Regions from separate parts of the Sphingomonas sp. PP-CC-3A-396 genome, predicted to be linked through region 1. Evidence: predicted binding sites of a transcription regulator. Region 1 holds the regulator's gene; each other region holds the start of a gene.
What was found. The regulator LexA, encoded in region 1, represses DNA repair genes until DNA is damaged. The targets are predictions, from matches to a motif close to GTTCCNCNCTTGTTCT.
Positions count from the first base shown of each region.

Region 2: the regulator LexA is predicted to act here: its motif matches at 1,196-1,211, upstream of C8J40_RS00375 (PA0069 family radical SAM protein).
Region 3: the regulator LexA is predicted to act here: its motif matches at 1,819-1,834, upstream of C8J40_RS10085 (UvrD-helicase domain-containing protein).
Region 4: the regulator LexA is predicted to act here: its motif matches at 2,059-2,074, upstream of uvrA (excinuclease ABC subunit UvrA).

Region 1 is NZ_SLYF01000004.1:123,400-127,056, forward strand. Features, by position in the region: gene C8J40_RS08945 (molybdopterin molybdotransferase MoeA) at 37-1,218, shown strand; gene lexA (transcriptional repressor LexA) at 1,287-1,958, shown strand; partial or broken gene C8J40_RS08955 (ComEC/Rec2 family competence protein) at 2,619-3,657, opposite strand, start outside.
Region 2 is NZ_SLYF01000001.1:75,845-79,501, forward strand. Features, by position in the region: gene C8J40_RS00365 (N(4)-(beta-N-acetylglucosaminyl)-L-asparaginase) at 1-853, shown strand, start outside; gene C8J40_RS00370 (hypothetical protein) at 863-1,060, opposite strand; gene C8J40_RS00375 (PA0069 family radical SAM protein) at 1,235-2,305, shown strand; gene C8J40_RS00380 (VOC family protein) at 2,844-3,203, opposite strand; gene C8J40_RS00385 (aminoacyl--tRNA ligase-related protein) at 3,389-3,657, opposite strand, start outside.
Region 3 is NZ_SLYF01000004.1:356,712-360,368, reverse strand. Features, by position in the region: gene C8J40_RS10085 (UvrD-helicase domain-containing protein) at 1-1,806, opposite strand, end outside; gene C8J40_RS10080 (Bax inhibitor-1/YccA family protein) at 2,201-2,950, shown strand; gene C8J40_RS10075 (transglutaminase family protein) at 3,039-3,657, shown strand, end outside.
Region 4 is NZ_SLYF01000002.1:324,955-328,611, forward strand. Features, by position in the region: gene C8J40_RS05200 (hypothetical protein) at 1-1,518, opposite strand, end outside; gene C8J40_RS05205 (hypothetical protein) at 1,515-1,805, opposite strand; gene uvrA (excinuclease ABC subunit UvrA) at 2,082-3,657, shown strand, end outside.

The sequences.
Region 1 (3,657 bases):
CACTTTTCCGAACCGCCCAGAAACAGAGCCTTACGCATGACCCTAGTCCCCGTCGCCGAAGCCCAGTCCCGCCTCTTCGCCATGGCCCCTCGCGTCGGCCACGAGACCGTGACGCTACGCGAAGCCGCCGGCCGCTGGGCCGCCGAGGACATCCTCGCCCGCCGGACGCAACCCGCGGCGGATCTCTCGGCCATGGACGGCTACGCGATCCGCTTCGAAGACCTCCCAGGCCCCTGGAAAGTCATCGGCGAAAGCGCCGCCGGCCGCCCCTTCGCAGGCAATGTCGCCTCCAACGAGGCCACCCGCATCTTCACCGGCGCCGCCATGCCCGAAGGCGCCGACACCGTCATGGTCCAGGAAGAAGCCGAGCGTGACGGCGAAACCCTGATCCTCGCCGGCGAAGGCCCGCCGACACTTGGCCGCAACACCCGCCGCAAGGGCCTCGATTTCTCCACCGGCACCCGCCTGATCGCCGCCGGCGATCGCCTCAGCCCCGCGCGCATCGCCGTCGCCGCAACCGGCGGCCACGGCACCCTCACCGTCAACCGTCGCGTCCGCGTCGCCGTCGCCGCCACCGGCGACGAACTCGTCCCCCCCGGCTCGACCACCGACGGCGTAGCGCTCCCCGAATCGAACGGCATCATGCTCGCCGCGATGCTCGCCGACATGCCCGTTGACATCATCGATCTCGGCATTCTGCCCGACAATCTCGAGATCCTCCGCGAAGCCTTCGCGAGCGTCGAGGCCGACCTGCTCGTCACCACCGGCGGCGCGTCGGTCGGCGACCACGACCTCGTCCGCCCCGCGATCGAAGCCGCCGGCGGCACCATCGACTTCTGGCGGATCGCGCTGCGCCCCGGCAAGCCGATGATGGCCGGCCGGATCGGCGAGATGATGGTCCTCGGCCTCCCCGGCAACCCGGTCTCCGCGTTCGTCACCGCGACGCTGTTCGTGAAGCCCGTCGTCGCGCACATGGCCGGCGCACGCGATCCGCTCCCCCAGTCGACCCACGCGCTGCTCGGCGAAGACCTCCCCGCCAACAACGCCCGCACCGACTATCTCCGCGCCGAGCTGCGCGACGGCAAAGCCTATGCCTCGACGATCCAGGACAGCTCAATGCTGCTAACGCTGGCCCGCTCGACCTGCCTCATCGTCCGCCCCGGCAACGCTCCGGTTGCAAAGAGAGGCGAATCGGCGGAAATCCTCGTGATCGCGTGATACGGACGCTTGACGGCGTTAATTATGTTCCATAGAAGTTCCCAGTCTGTTCCGGACGGAGAACCGCCATGCTCACGCGCAAGCAGCACGAACTCGTCTGCTTCATCAACGATCGCCTCAACGAAACCGGCGTCTCGCCGTCGTTCGAGGAGATGAAGGACGCCCTCGACCTCAAGTCGAAGTCGGGCGTCCACCGTCTGATCAGCGCGCTCGAGGAGCGCAACTTCATCCGCCGCCTGCCGAACCGTGCGCGCGCACTCGAAGTGCTTCGCATGCCCGAGCGTGCCGAGAAAAAGGCGCCATCAAAGGCGTCGAACGTAAAGCCCGCGCCCGCTACCGCGCCACAGCCAGCGAACGACGTCGTCGAGATCCCCCTCCACGGCCGCATCGCCGCCGGCGTCCCGATCGAAGCGTTCGAAGGCAGCACGATGCTGGCCGTCCCCGCCGCACTGCTGGGTTCGGGTGAACACTATGCGCTCGAAGTCTCCGGCGACTCCATGGTCGAGGCCGGTATCCTAGACGGCGACTACGCCCTGATTCGCCGCACCGAGACCGCCCGAGACGGCGAGATCGTCGTCGCCCTGATCGAAGACAGCGAAGCCACCCTGAAATACTTCCGCCGCGAAGGCGCCATGGTCCGTCTCGACCCTGCAAACCGAGCCTACGATCCCCAACGCTACGCCCCCGCCCAAGTCCGCGTCCAAGGCAAACTCTCCGGCATCCTCCGCCGCTACGACTGAACTGCCGGGACCGACCTGCGTCATCACGACGCAGGTCGGTCTCGGTTTTTGGTTGCTCAGGAAAAGCGACAGCCTAGCCTTAAGCCAAGTCGCTTCTCCGGCCGACAACAGCGGCCGGATCTCTTAAGCAAGTTAAGCGAGATGTACTGGGCGTGTCGAAAAGCGACTAGTTTTTCGACACGCCCAACCGGCCCCCAAGCGTCCGGAAGCCCCTCTCACGCTCTGATGCATAGTCGCGTTCTCGACTCGAATGCCCAATCTCTGCGTCTCTGCGCCTCTGCGCGAACATCTCGTCCTCAATCTCCAGCGCGGCCGAAGAATTGGTTCACGTGGAGACGCGGAGGGGTTGCGCTTAGGGAAAACGAAGCACCTCCAAACGTCTTCGGAAGGAAGACTAAACAGTCCCCAGCCCGAGCCACCCCGTCATACAACAACCTTCTCCGCGTCTCCGCGTGAACCAGTTCGTCTCGCTGTGACCGCACGGGAAAACGAAAGATCTTGTTCACGCGAAGGCGCAAAGGCGCGAAGATATGGTGCCTGGATCAGCGCCTACCGGCTTTCGCTGGCGGCAAAAAACTGACGTCGGCTTATCGTTCATGGAGGTTTAAGGCCTCCCAAGCGGCATCACCTTCGCGCCTTTGCGCCTTCGCGTGAACAGTTCTATTTTTGACGGCCTTGGCCGGCGCGAAACGCCGATACAGTACCGTGAAACCGATCATGGCGCGGCCTGAACGCGTACGCGGTGCGTTCGAGGAGAGGCGGATCGCGCCAGGGGTGACGATCGCCTGCGTTCAGGATGGTCACGACCGTCCCGCTTCCCAAGGTCAGCGCGACGCCGCCCGTACGCCGGAGTACACGACGATCCAGTTTCAGCCACCGCGGTACGCACCGCTTCGGCAGACCGCGTTCGCTGACGACAACATCGGCGCCGTGACAAGCGGTAATGAACTCAGCAATCGGCACCATATAGTCGCTGCGGGTCGCCAGGATGCGCCACATCCGTCCCCGCGCGCCGATATCGGTAACGCAAAGATCGCGGCTGCACCGCGCATCGGGTTGGTCCGCCAGCAGCAGCGGCTCGCCATCCACGCCACCATTCTCTGCAAGCATGTCGCGCGTATAGTCGCCGGCCCGATCGCGCAGCATCGCAAGCCCCGCCGCCGTCCGCACCGCGACATGGCGCCCGTCGCCGGTCACGAGAACATCCGGCGCGGGCGTCGTCAACGCCCAGACCGCGCCGATCGCCAGTGGTACCAGCCCGAGCCGCCGCCACCGCGTTCGCCACAAGGCGATCCAGATGCCACCGACGATCATCAACGCGAACGCCGCCGTCGGCATAGCGGGCAAGGACCGCACCGATCCTGGCGCGCTGGCAACGATATGCGCGAGCCACAACAGCGCATCGAGCGAGCGCTGGACCAACCACCATATCGGTGCACCCAGCCCGCCGGCGTCCAGCAGCAACGCCAGCGCTTCCAACGGCATTACCACGAACGTCGTCAGCGGGATCGCAATGATGTTGGCGAACGCGCCGTACAGCCCGGCCTTGTGAAAATGATATACCGCGATCGGCATCAGCGCGAACTCCACGAGCAGCCCGGTGATAAGCAGCGATGCTACCCCGCGAGCGAGGCGGCGCGGTCGGCCCTCGTCGTGGGGCCCGAAAAACGTGCGAACCGAAGGGTGCTCGTGCAGCGCC
Region 2 (3,657 bases), on a different contig from region 1:
CGCCAAGATGCGCGCCGGCGGATCGTTGCTCGATGCGGTCGAGGCGGGAGCGATGGTGCCCGAGGCGGACCCGAACAACCACAGCGTCGGCTATTCGGGCTATCCCGACCGCGACGGCCACGTCACGCTCGATGCGGTCATCATGGACGATGCCGGCGGCGTCGGCGCGGTCGCCGCGCTCGAGGACACGGTGCACGCGATCTCGGTCGCGCGCCGCGTCATGGAGCGGACGCCGCACACGTTGCTGGTCGGCGAAGGCGCGACGCGGTTCGCGCGCGATCAGGGGTTTCCGCAACAGTCGCTGCTCACGCCAGAGTCCCAAAAAGCATGGCGCGAGTGGCTCAAGACCTCGAAATACCAACCTGAGGCCAATAGCGAGAACCGCAGTACCCGTACGCCCGGCGGCGCGCTCGACCATGACACGATCGGTCTGCTTGCGCGCAGCGCCGACGGACGGATGGCCGGCGCGTGCACCACGTCGGGCATGGCGTTCAAGATGCGCGGCCGGGTTGGCGATTCTCCGCAGGTCGGCTCGGGATTGTACGTCGAGGCGGGCGTCGGCGGCGCGACCTCGACGGGGCTTGGCGAGGAAGTCACGCGCGTGGCGGGATCGGCGCGGGTCGTGGCCTCGATGCGCGCGGGCGCAACGCCGCAGCAGGCGTGCGAAGAGGTCGTCCGTCATATCGCAACGCTGCGCGGCGCGGCGATCCGCGGCGTCCAGGTCGGCTTCCTGGCACTCGATACGAACGGGAATGTCGGGGCTTACTGTCTGCTGCCGGGCTTCACCTACGCGGTGACCGACGCGAGCGGCGCAACATCGGTGCTGAAGGCCCGCTCGCTGTTCAAGGCGTGACGCCTGTTGCTACGCCAGCGCGGACCCGCCCCTCGCCGCATGGATGAGGTCGACAAGCTGCTTGTTGATCGACGAGCCATGAAGATGGAGATGCACCGCGTCATAGCCCTCGCGGCGCAAGCGTTGCCGTAGCGCGTTGACCGACTCGCACTCGCCCGAGCGTGCCAGTTCGAATGCGCGTTCCACCGTGGTCATCTGTCCCGTCATCGTTTCGCCCTACGCCGGATCGCGACCGGCCGCGAGTATTGATTCGCGTGCCGTCGTACTTGGTGAAAAGCGATCAAATTCAGGTAGATGCAGATTAACTCAGCCGATCGAGCATTTTATAGACCGAAATATTATGTTCTTTATATGTTCCTTATTCGGTCGTATCATCGCGCGATGAAACAGGTCCGTCCGGTTCGCGGTGCGACGCGCAATGACGAAAGCCGCCGGTTCAACATGCCGCAGACCGAGGCGGACGGCGACTGGCTCGACATGCGCGAGGGGATCGACGGGATCGCGCCGAAACTGCGCACGACGGTGACAGTCGAGACACCGCGGACGATCATCAGCCGCAATGCCTCGCCCGACGTACCGTTCGACCGCTCGATCAATCCATATCGCGGGTGTGAGCATGGCTGTATCTATTGTTTCGCGCGGCCGAGCCATGCGTTCCACGATTTGTCGCCAGGGCTGGATTTCGAGAGCAAGCTGTTCGCCAAGCCTTCGGCGGCGACGCTGTTGCGCGCCGAACTGTCGAAGCCGGGCTATGTCTGTGCGCCGATGGCATTGGGAACGAATACCGATCCGTACCAGCCGATCGAGACCGACTGGCGGATAACGCGGGGAATCATCGAAGTGCTGGCGGAAACCGACCATCCGCTGACGATCACGACCAAGTCCGACCGCGTGGTGCGCGATCTCGACCTGCTCGCGCCGATGGCGGCGAAGGGGCTGGCTGCGGTGGCGATGTCGATCACCTCGCTCGATCCGAAGATCGCGTCGACCGTCGAACCACGCGCGCCGCATCCCGAGCGACGGCTGGCGGCGGTGCGCAAACTCGCCGATGCGGGCGTGCCGGTCTACGTGTCGATCGCGCCGGTCATCCCGGCAATCACCGACCATGAGATCGAACACCTCGTCGCGCGGGCAGCGGAAGCAGGGGCGAGCCGGGCGTTCTTCATTCCCGTGCGATTGCCGCATGAAGTCGCACCGCTGTTCCGCGCGTGGCTCGACGAACATTTCCCTGATCGCGCGGGGAAGGTGATGGCGACGATCGCGTCGCTGCGTGGCGGCAAGGACAACGACCCGAATTTCTTTACGCGGATGAAGGGGCAAGGGCCGTGGGCGGACCTGCTGGGAACGCGGTTCCGGATCGCGTGCGCGAAGCACGGGCTGAATCAGGAGCGGATCGCGCTCCGCAACGACCTGTTCCGGGCGCCGCGGGGGCCGCAGGGGGAATTGTTTTGACCACCCGGAGATCGGTGCGCGCGGGTGCGGATAGCCGGGTTTTAGCGTGTGCCGTCTGATTTGTTCTCGTCATGCCGCCCTTAGGCTACGCTCGGGCCGGCTTGGGTCGGCATCCAGGTGTCGCGGAGTCGAGAAAATCTGGTTTTGCGGAACGGCGGCACTCGGAATTTGTCGGTACTGTCGCGATCGGACCTGCACGCGATGCCCAACGCGTTCGTTACGCTCCTCCTCCTTGTTCTCCCGCGAAGGCGGGAGCCCAGTCTGGATCCCCGCCTTCGCGGGGAAACATGGGCATCGGTCGGAGAGCCAACCGCTGTAGCACGCGCGCAACGGTGAATGGTCGAATGTCGATCTGTCCCGGCCGAAGCAATAACGCAGCGCGTGCGCCAATCATCCGGTAGACCAGACAGCAGATCAATGGCGGCAAAGTGAGTGCACTGGCGAGGGGGTCGAACTCCGCGCAAGTGGGGTCGCTGAATCCTCGACCGATCGGCTGGTGGCACTGCCGCTCATCCGACCGAAGCTGGACGCGTTATCCTTATGAAGGATCGTCGGGTTGCCAGAGTTCGATCGGGTTGCCTTCCGGATCATGGATGCGGGCGAAGCGGCCGAAGCCGGGCATGTCCCATTCGGGATCGGTGATCACCGTGATCCCGGCCGCGCGGAGTGTCGCAATCAGGCCGTCTAGGTCGTCGACGCGCAAGTTGAGCATCCAGGGGCGATCCTGGGGGAAATAGTCGGCGTCGACCGCGAACGGCGCAAACACGCTGGGTCCGGCCTGCGTCTCCCATGATCCATAGGGTATCGAACCCACGCCGAGATGCTCGACATACCAAGCTCGTATCGCCTCCGGGTCCTTCGCCCGGAAGAAGAAGCCGCCGATCCCCGTCACGCCCATGCCTGCCCCCTAAGGTCGCACCGTCCAAAGACGATGCGACGATACCAGACAGGGAACCGCGACGCAGCCGACAGACCGGTCCGTTTTGGGTGCTCCGTGGCACGGGGTATCCGGGCCGTTTGGCACCCCGCCCCCGACTTCGAGCAAGCCCTCGACGTGACGCCGACCGCAGCCGATCGGCGCGCTTAGTAAGCGCGGCCGATCAGGATGCGCTCCACCGCGGGTTCGCCGGTGAAGATGCACGCGCCGTCGTCGCAGCCGGTCTGCCCCATCGGCGCGTTGCGGATGGTGAGCTTGAGCGCCTTCAACCGCTCGACCACCTTGTCGAGCGCAGGCCCGGTCGGCTTCGACCAGCGAACATCGACCCAGCCAGGGTTCTTCACACCGTCGGCGAGATGCGCTTCGACCGCGGCGAAGTCGTCGGCGGGGACGATGTTGCCCTTCACGCGATTCA
Region 3 (3,657 bases), 230 kb from region 1:
ATACGCTAGGCGGCGTTCCTCTTCGAGGCTCTTCACGCCGCCCTCGTCGAGCGAGCGCTGCGACGGGAACAGGCCTTCCTCCCAGCCGACCAGGAACACCGTGTCGTATTCGAGGCCCTTGGCGGCGTGGATGGTCATGATCGTGACCTGTGGATCCTGCGCCCCGCCCTCGTTGTCCATCACGAGCGACACGTGTTCGAGGAACGCGCCAAGCGAGTCGTATTCCTCCATCGCGCGGACGAGTTCGCTGAGGTTTTCCAGGCGCCCGGTCGCCTCGACCGATTTCTCGGCCTGGTACATCGCGGTGTAGCCACTCTCGTCGAGCAATTGCCGCGCGAGTTCGGCGTGCGGCAGGCTGGTCGCCATGTCGCGCCAGCGGGCGATATCGCCGACCAGCCGGCCGAGCGATTTCTTCGCTGCGCCGGTCAATTCGTCGGTGTCGAGGATGCGCGCGGCGGCCGTCGTCAGCGGTGTGCCGGTGGCACGCGCGAGCTGGTGGATGCGCGCGACCGCCTTGTCGCCGAGCCCGCGCTTGGGGACGTTGACGATGCGTTCGAAGGCGAGGTCGTCCGCCGGCTGGTTGACTACGCGCAGATACGCCAGCGCGTCGCGGATTTCGGCGCGTTCGTAGAAGCGGAAGCCGCCGACGATCTTGTACGGCATGCCGATCGCGATGAAGCGGTCCTCGAACTCGCGCGTCTGGTGCTGCGCGCGGACCAGGATCGCCACCTCGTCGAGCGATTTGCCGGAGCGGCGGACGATGTCGATCTCCTCACCAACGCGGCGCGCTTCCTCGGGGCCGTCCCAGACGCCGATGACTTTCACCTTCTCGCCGACGTCGCGCTCGGTCCACAGCTGTTTGCCGAGCCGCCCGCCATTGTTTGCGATCACGCCCGATGCGGCGCCGAGGATATGCGGCGTGCTGCGGTAATTCTGTTCGAGCCGGATGACCTTCGCGCCCGGAAAGTCACGCTCGAACTTCAGGATGTTCTCGACCTGCGCGCCGCGCCACGAATAGATCGACTGGTCGTCGTCGCCGACGCAGGCGATGTTCTTGCGCTCCTGCGCGAGCAGCCGCAGCCAGAGATATTGCGACGAGTTGGTGTCCTGATACTCGTCGACCATGATATATTTGAAGCGCTGCTGATACTGCGCGAGCACGTCGCGATGCGTCTTCAGGATGACGAGCATGTGAAGCAGCAGGTCGCCGAAATCGCACGCGTTCAGCGCGATCAGCCGGGTCTGGTATTGCTGGTACAGTTCGCCGCCGCGGCCATTGGCGTAGCGCTCGGATTCGCCCGCATCGATATCGGCGGGGACGAGGCCCTTGTTCTTCCACTGGTCGATGAGCCCGGCAAGGCTGCGCGTCGGAAAGCGCTTTTCGTCGATGTCAGCGGCAAGGATCAGCTGCTTGAGCAACCGCAACTGGTCGTCGGTGTCGAGGATCGTGAAGTTCGATTGCAATCCGACCAGCTCGGCATGACGCCGCAGCATCTTGGCCGCGATCGCGTGGAACGTGCCCAGCCACGGCATGCCCTCGACCGCGTCGCCGACCAGCCGGCCGACCCGCTCGCGCATCTCGCGTGCGGCCTTGTTGGTGAAGGTGACGCTGAGGATTTCGGACGGCCAGGCCCTCTTGGTGAAGATCAAATGCGCGAGCCGGGCGGTCAGCGCGGCGGTCTTGCCGGTACCCGCGCCGGCAATGATCAGCACAGGACCATCGGTGGTCAGCACCGCCTCGCGCTGCGGCGGATTGAGGCCGCGGAGATAGGGGGGCTCGGCATGCGGCGCGGACGTTTGGGTGATCTGGTTCACCGGTGAACAGGTAGGGAACGGGGGGCCATGGGGCAAGCGGGTAACGCTCGCGCAGTGCGGCGATGTGTGGAACAAGAAGCGACCATTTAGCGAGGACGGGACCTGCGGGACGGGGCTGTTCTATACCAACGTCGCGTATCTGCCGGGATCATCGACGCAGGCATATCCGCATCGTCCTGCCAATAATGGGTCGGCTCCCATTAAGTCAGCAAGCTCCGATGGATAGCCAACGAAGCGCCAACGGCAACAAGACGGCGCTATGGAAATTGCGGCAGGTTAACCGCGAACCACAGCGCCGATGCAACCACTCAGCTTGAAAAGCGTCCTGTAAAAGACGATATTCACCGTAACCGGCACCATGCCGGGCAAAGGAGCTGATTTCACAATGGCTAATTGGTCTGACCCCCGGCCCCGCGCCGCGCCGTTCGGAACGACGGCCACGGGCCAGCGTACCGAGGCCTATGACGCTGGTCTCCGGTCGTACATGCTGTCCGTGTATAACTACATGGGCTCGGCAGTCCTTCTGACGGGCATCGTCGCAATGCTGTTCGCGTGGGGCGGTGCGGAATCGCCCGCCGCGCAGGTGTTCATGAGCGGCGGCCCGCTGAAGTACGTCATCATGTTCTCGCCGCTGGCGATCGTGTTCGGCATGAGCTTCGGCCAAAACCGGATGTCGACGGGCACGATGCAGTTGCTCTTCTGGGGCTTTGCGGTCCTGATGGGCCTGTCGATGTCGACCATCTTCCTGGTCTATAGCGGCACGTCGATCGCAGGTGCGTTCTTTGCGACCGCAGCCGGTTTCGCTGGTCTCAGCCTGTACGGCTACACCACCAAGCGTGACCTGTCGGCGTTCGGGACGTTCCTGATCATCGGTGTCGTCGGCCTGCTAGTTGCCAGCCTGATCAACATGTTCCTGCAGTCGGGCGTTATGCAGCTGGTCATCAGCGGCGTCGGCGTGCTGTTGTTCGCAGGCCTCACCGCCTACGACACGCAGCGTACCAAGAGCCTGTATGCGCAGGTCGCGGGGACGGACATGGTCGGCAAGGTCGTGATCATGTCGGCGCTGAGCCTATACCTCGACTTTATCAACATGTTCATGTTCGTGCTGCGTCTGTTTGGTAGCAGCCGCAACTAACTCACGCTAAGGGTTGTAAGAACGCAGGGCTCGGCGGGACACCGCCGGGCCCTTTTTTTATGGCCTTGAAACAGGAATGGGACGCGCAATGCGGCTCTCGATCGACGTGCGTCTGGATTACGGGATCACGGGGGATGCCGATGTGCTCCTCCAGATCGAAGCTGCGGCGATGGTCGACCAGAAAATCGAGTCCGAGTCCCTCACCCTGTGGTCCGACAGCCCGATCCGCGCGGTGCGTGGCGAAGACGGGATCGGCCAGCGCTGCTGGTCGCGCGGGCATGGCCGGTTCACTGCCGAATATAAGGCCATCGTCGCGGTGAACCGCGAGCGGGTCCAGCTCGAGCTGTATCCGGCGACGCCGCCGCGGATGCTCGACGGCGAGCTGACGCCGTATCTTATGCCGAGCCGCTATTGTCCGTCGGATCGGTTCGAGGGTTTCGTCGCACGCGAGTTCGGCGGGCTGGAAGGTGGGCCCCTGGCGGCGGCGCTGACCGAGTGGGTGTACCAGTCGCTCGATTATCGCTGCGGATCGAGCAGCGGGGAGACGACCGCGCTCGATACGTTCGCGTCGCGCTCTGGCGTGTGTCGCGATTACTCGCACCTGCTGGTGTCGCTGGCGCGCGCCGGCGGAATCCCGGCACGCTGCGTGTCAGCCTATGCGCCGGGCGTCGATCCGCCCGACTTCCATGCGGTTGCGGAATTGTGGC
Region 4 (3,657 bases), on a different contig from region 1:
GGTGCCGTCGCGACGGTTCAGATATACACCGCGTACGCCGCCGCGCAGCTTGCCGGTGCCGTCGCCGACGAAATACACGGGCACGTCCAGCGAAAAGGCCTTGGACTTCAGATCGACGCTGACCTGCGGCGCGATCGCCAGCGTCGCAAACTGTCCGACCGCTGCGCCAAAGCCATGCCGCGCTTCGACTGCGACGATCGCCTTGTCCTTCCGCACCGGGGCGCCGTCCGCGTTCGTCAGGCATTGCGTTTGTGGTGTCGTGATCGGCTGGCAGAGCGTCACCGGATCGTTTTCGGCATAGCGGCGGCCATAGGTGAAGGACCCGGTCAGCGCCGATTGGCCCATCTTTTCCGGTGCCGTGTCGTTCGGATCTCGTGGTTCCGTCTGAGGCCCCGGACCGAAGATGACGCCGCCGAATATCGTCGTCTTGAATCCCAGTTTGGACTGGTTGCGAACGCCGAAGCTCGTACGGTCGAGATAGGTATAATCGGTCTGGCTCGCTGCTGCTTGCAGGCCGTAAAAATAGACTTCGCGCGGCAGGACCGTCCGGATCAGCGAACGCAGGCCGGCCGGATTATAGCGGGACACGAACATCGATACGCCGGTCGGGAAAGCATAGGGATTGCAAAGCGCGTCCGCCGGTAAGTCACCTGAATTCGCATCGAGGCAGTTCGACTGTGCCGCTAGAACTTCGGGCTTACCTACGCCGTTCAGTACGGCTTTGGTAGAATAATGGATGTAGGATAGGCCAATCTCGGTGCCGCCGGAGAACCCGTCTAGACCCAGGATCTTGGCTTCATGCGATGAATCGAGATCGCTCGATACCGTCATCGTCAAGTGATCGACGGACAGGTGATCGTCAGTCGGTTGGCTACTGACATCAAAAGTCCAGGCGAGGCTCGCGACCTTGTCGTCGCCGGATGCGATGAATTGCAGGTCGGGCGCTCGACTGGATTTGAGAAAACGGTCGTTGGGACCGTTCGCGGGTCCTGCGGCGATCGCGTCGACGGCCAAGCGGGTATTATCAACGCGGTGCTCAACCGGCATGTTTTCGGTTGGTGAAAGTCCTGTTTGCCCGTTTTTCGGGCTATCATGATCGTCCGCCGCTTGATCGGCCACTGTATCGGCGGGCGCCTCCGCCGCCGGCATTGCGCCAACTGCTAGCGTCTTGACGACCGCGCCAGCCGTCGAACCGGCCGGTATCGCGATACGATAGCTGGCGAGCGTCTGCAGATAGGCCAACGCAGCCTCTGCGGCCCGCGCGGCACGATTGGCCGCCCGCGCTGTCTGCTCCGCGGCCGCAATCACGCGCTGATAGGCGACCTTGGTCATAATGGTATGGGCGTTCGCCAACGGGGGCACAGTCTGGCCGGGTAGCGTCGACGCAGCAGATGAGGTGGCAGGCGCCGGACTGACTGGCGCTGGGGAGGACTGGCCCGCAGCGGGATCCACGGTCCCGATCACGCCGATCGCCAGCGCGAACGCACGGAGCACGTGCGTCGCGGCAGGCGGGGTCAACTGACCTCAACCAGGAAGGCGTCATACCCCTTGGCCAGCGGGGGCGGAATCGTCGATGCGTCCCGGATGTAGATCGCTACCCCGTCGCGCAGCACCTCGACCTTCATCGTGCCACCGGCCTCGCCGAGCATCACCCATTCAAGCAGCTTCTTCCGGTCTGGAAACGCTTTGAACACGCCTTTGCCGCCGCTCATTGCGACCGGCTTGCCATCGAAGGCGAAGCCATAGGCGGCGATGTCGTGACGATCCGACACGGCGACTTCCAGGATTATGCGCAGGTCTTCCATGACGTTCCCCTGTAGGGCCGAACGGGCGAGGACCGCGCCGAATGTGCGGTGGGTCGAGGGTCGGCCGGTAAAATACACGCGGCACGCTACGAACTGGACGCCCTGTGGAGCGTTGACCTGTGAATACCCTATCCACCGCCAATCACAGCGGCGAGATAGGTCCGTTTCGGGGATTTGGCATCGAACGCGAACCGACGTGGTGCGCTGGCGGAATCCCGTTGCCGTTCCTATCTCCCGCACTGGCATCCGGCCAAGAACAGAAGTAGAACTCACCTTATGCTGACCAAGATTTCCGTACGCGGCGCGCGCGAGCACAACCTCAAGGACGTCGACATCGACATCCCCCGCGACACGCTCACGGTGATCACCGGCCTCTCGGGCTCGGGCAAGTCGAGCCTCGCGTTCGACACGATCTACGCCGAGGGCCAGCGCCGCTACGTCGAGAGCCTGTCCGCCTATGCCCGCCAGTTCCTCGAACTGATGCAGAAGCCCGACGTCGACCACATCGAGGGCCTCTCGCCCGCAATCTCGATCGAGCAGAAGACCACGTCGCGCAACCCGCGCTCGACGGTCGCCACCGTCACCGAGATCTACGATTACATGCGCCTGCTCTGGGCGCGCGTCGGCATCCCGTATTCCCCCGCCACCGGCGAGCCCATTGCGGCGCAGACCGTCAGCCAGATGGTCGACCGAGTCATGGCGCTCCCCGAGGGCACCCGCCTGTACCTGCTCGCCCCCGTCGTGCGCGGTCGCAAGGGTGAGTACCGCAAGGAACTCGCCGAGTGGCAGAAGGCCGGCTTCGCGCGCGTCCGCATCGATGGCACGATCCACGACATCGACGAAGCCCCCGCGCTCGACAAGAAGTACAAGCACGACATCGAAGTCGTCGTCGACCGCTTGGTAGTCGGCGGCGAGATCGCCACGCGCCTCGCCGAGAGTTTCGAAACCGCGCTGAAACTCGCCGACGGCCTCGCCTATGTCGACCCCGCCGACCCGGTCGAGCCGCACACCCCCAAGTCCGAGATCCTCGGCAACAACGCCCCCGACGGCCGCATCGTGTTCAGCGAAAAGTTCGCCTGCCCGGTCAGCGGCTTCACCATCTCCGAGATCGAGCCGCGCCTGTTCTCGTTCAACGCCCCGCAGGGCGCGTGCCCGGCCTGCGACGGCCTCGGCGAGAAGCTGCTGTTCGACGAAGACCTCGTCGTCCCCAACCACATGCTCAGCATCAAGAAGGGCGCGGTCGTTCCCTGGGCGAAATCCAACCCGCCGAGCCCGTATTACATGCAGGTCCTCGGCAGCCTCGCGCGCGAGTTCAAGTTCGACATCGAGACGCCCTGGTCCGACCTCCCGCCGGAGGTCCAGAGCACCATCCTGCACGGCTCGAAGGGCAAGCCCGTCACGCTCACCTTCATCGACGGCAAGAAGAAATACGACGTCAGCAAGCCGTTCGAGGGCGTCATCGGCAACCTCAACCGCCGCATGCTCCAGACCGACTCCGCCTGGATGCGCGAGGAGCTGAGCAAGTACCAGTCCGCCGCCCCCTGCGAAGTCTGCGGCGGCGCGCGCCTGAAACCCGAAGCGCTCGCGGTCAAGATCGCGATGAAGGACATCTCCTACGCCACGCATCTCTCGGTGGTCGACGCGCTCCAGTTCTTCACCGACATGCCGCAGCACCTCGGCGACCAGCAGAATGCGATCGCCGAACGCATCCTGAAAGAGATCGTCGAGCGCCTCGGCTTCCTCAACAATGTCGGCCTCGACTACCTCAACCTCGACCGCACCTCTGGGACCCTAAGCGGCGGCGAAAGCCAGCGCATCCGCCTAGCGTCGCAGATCGGCAGCGGCTTGTCGG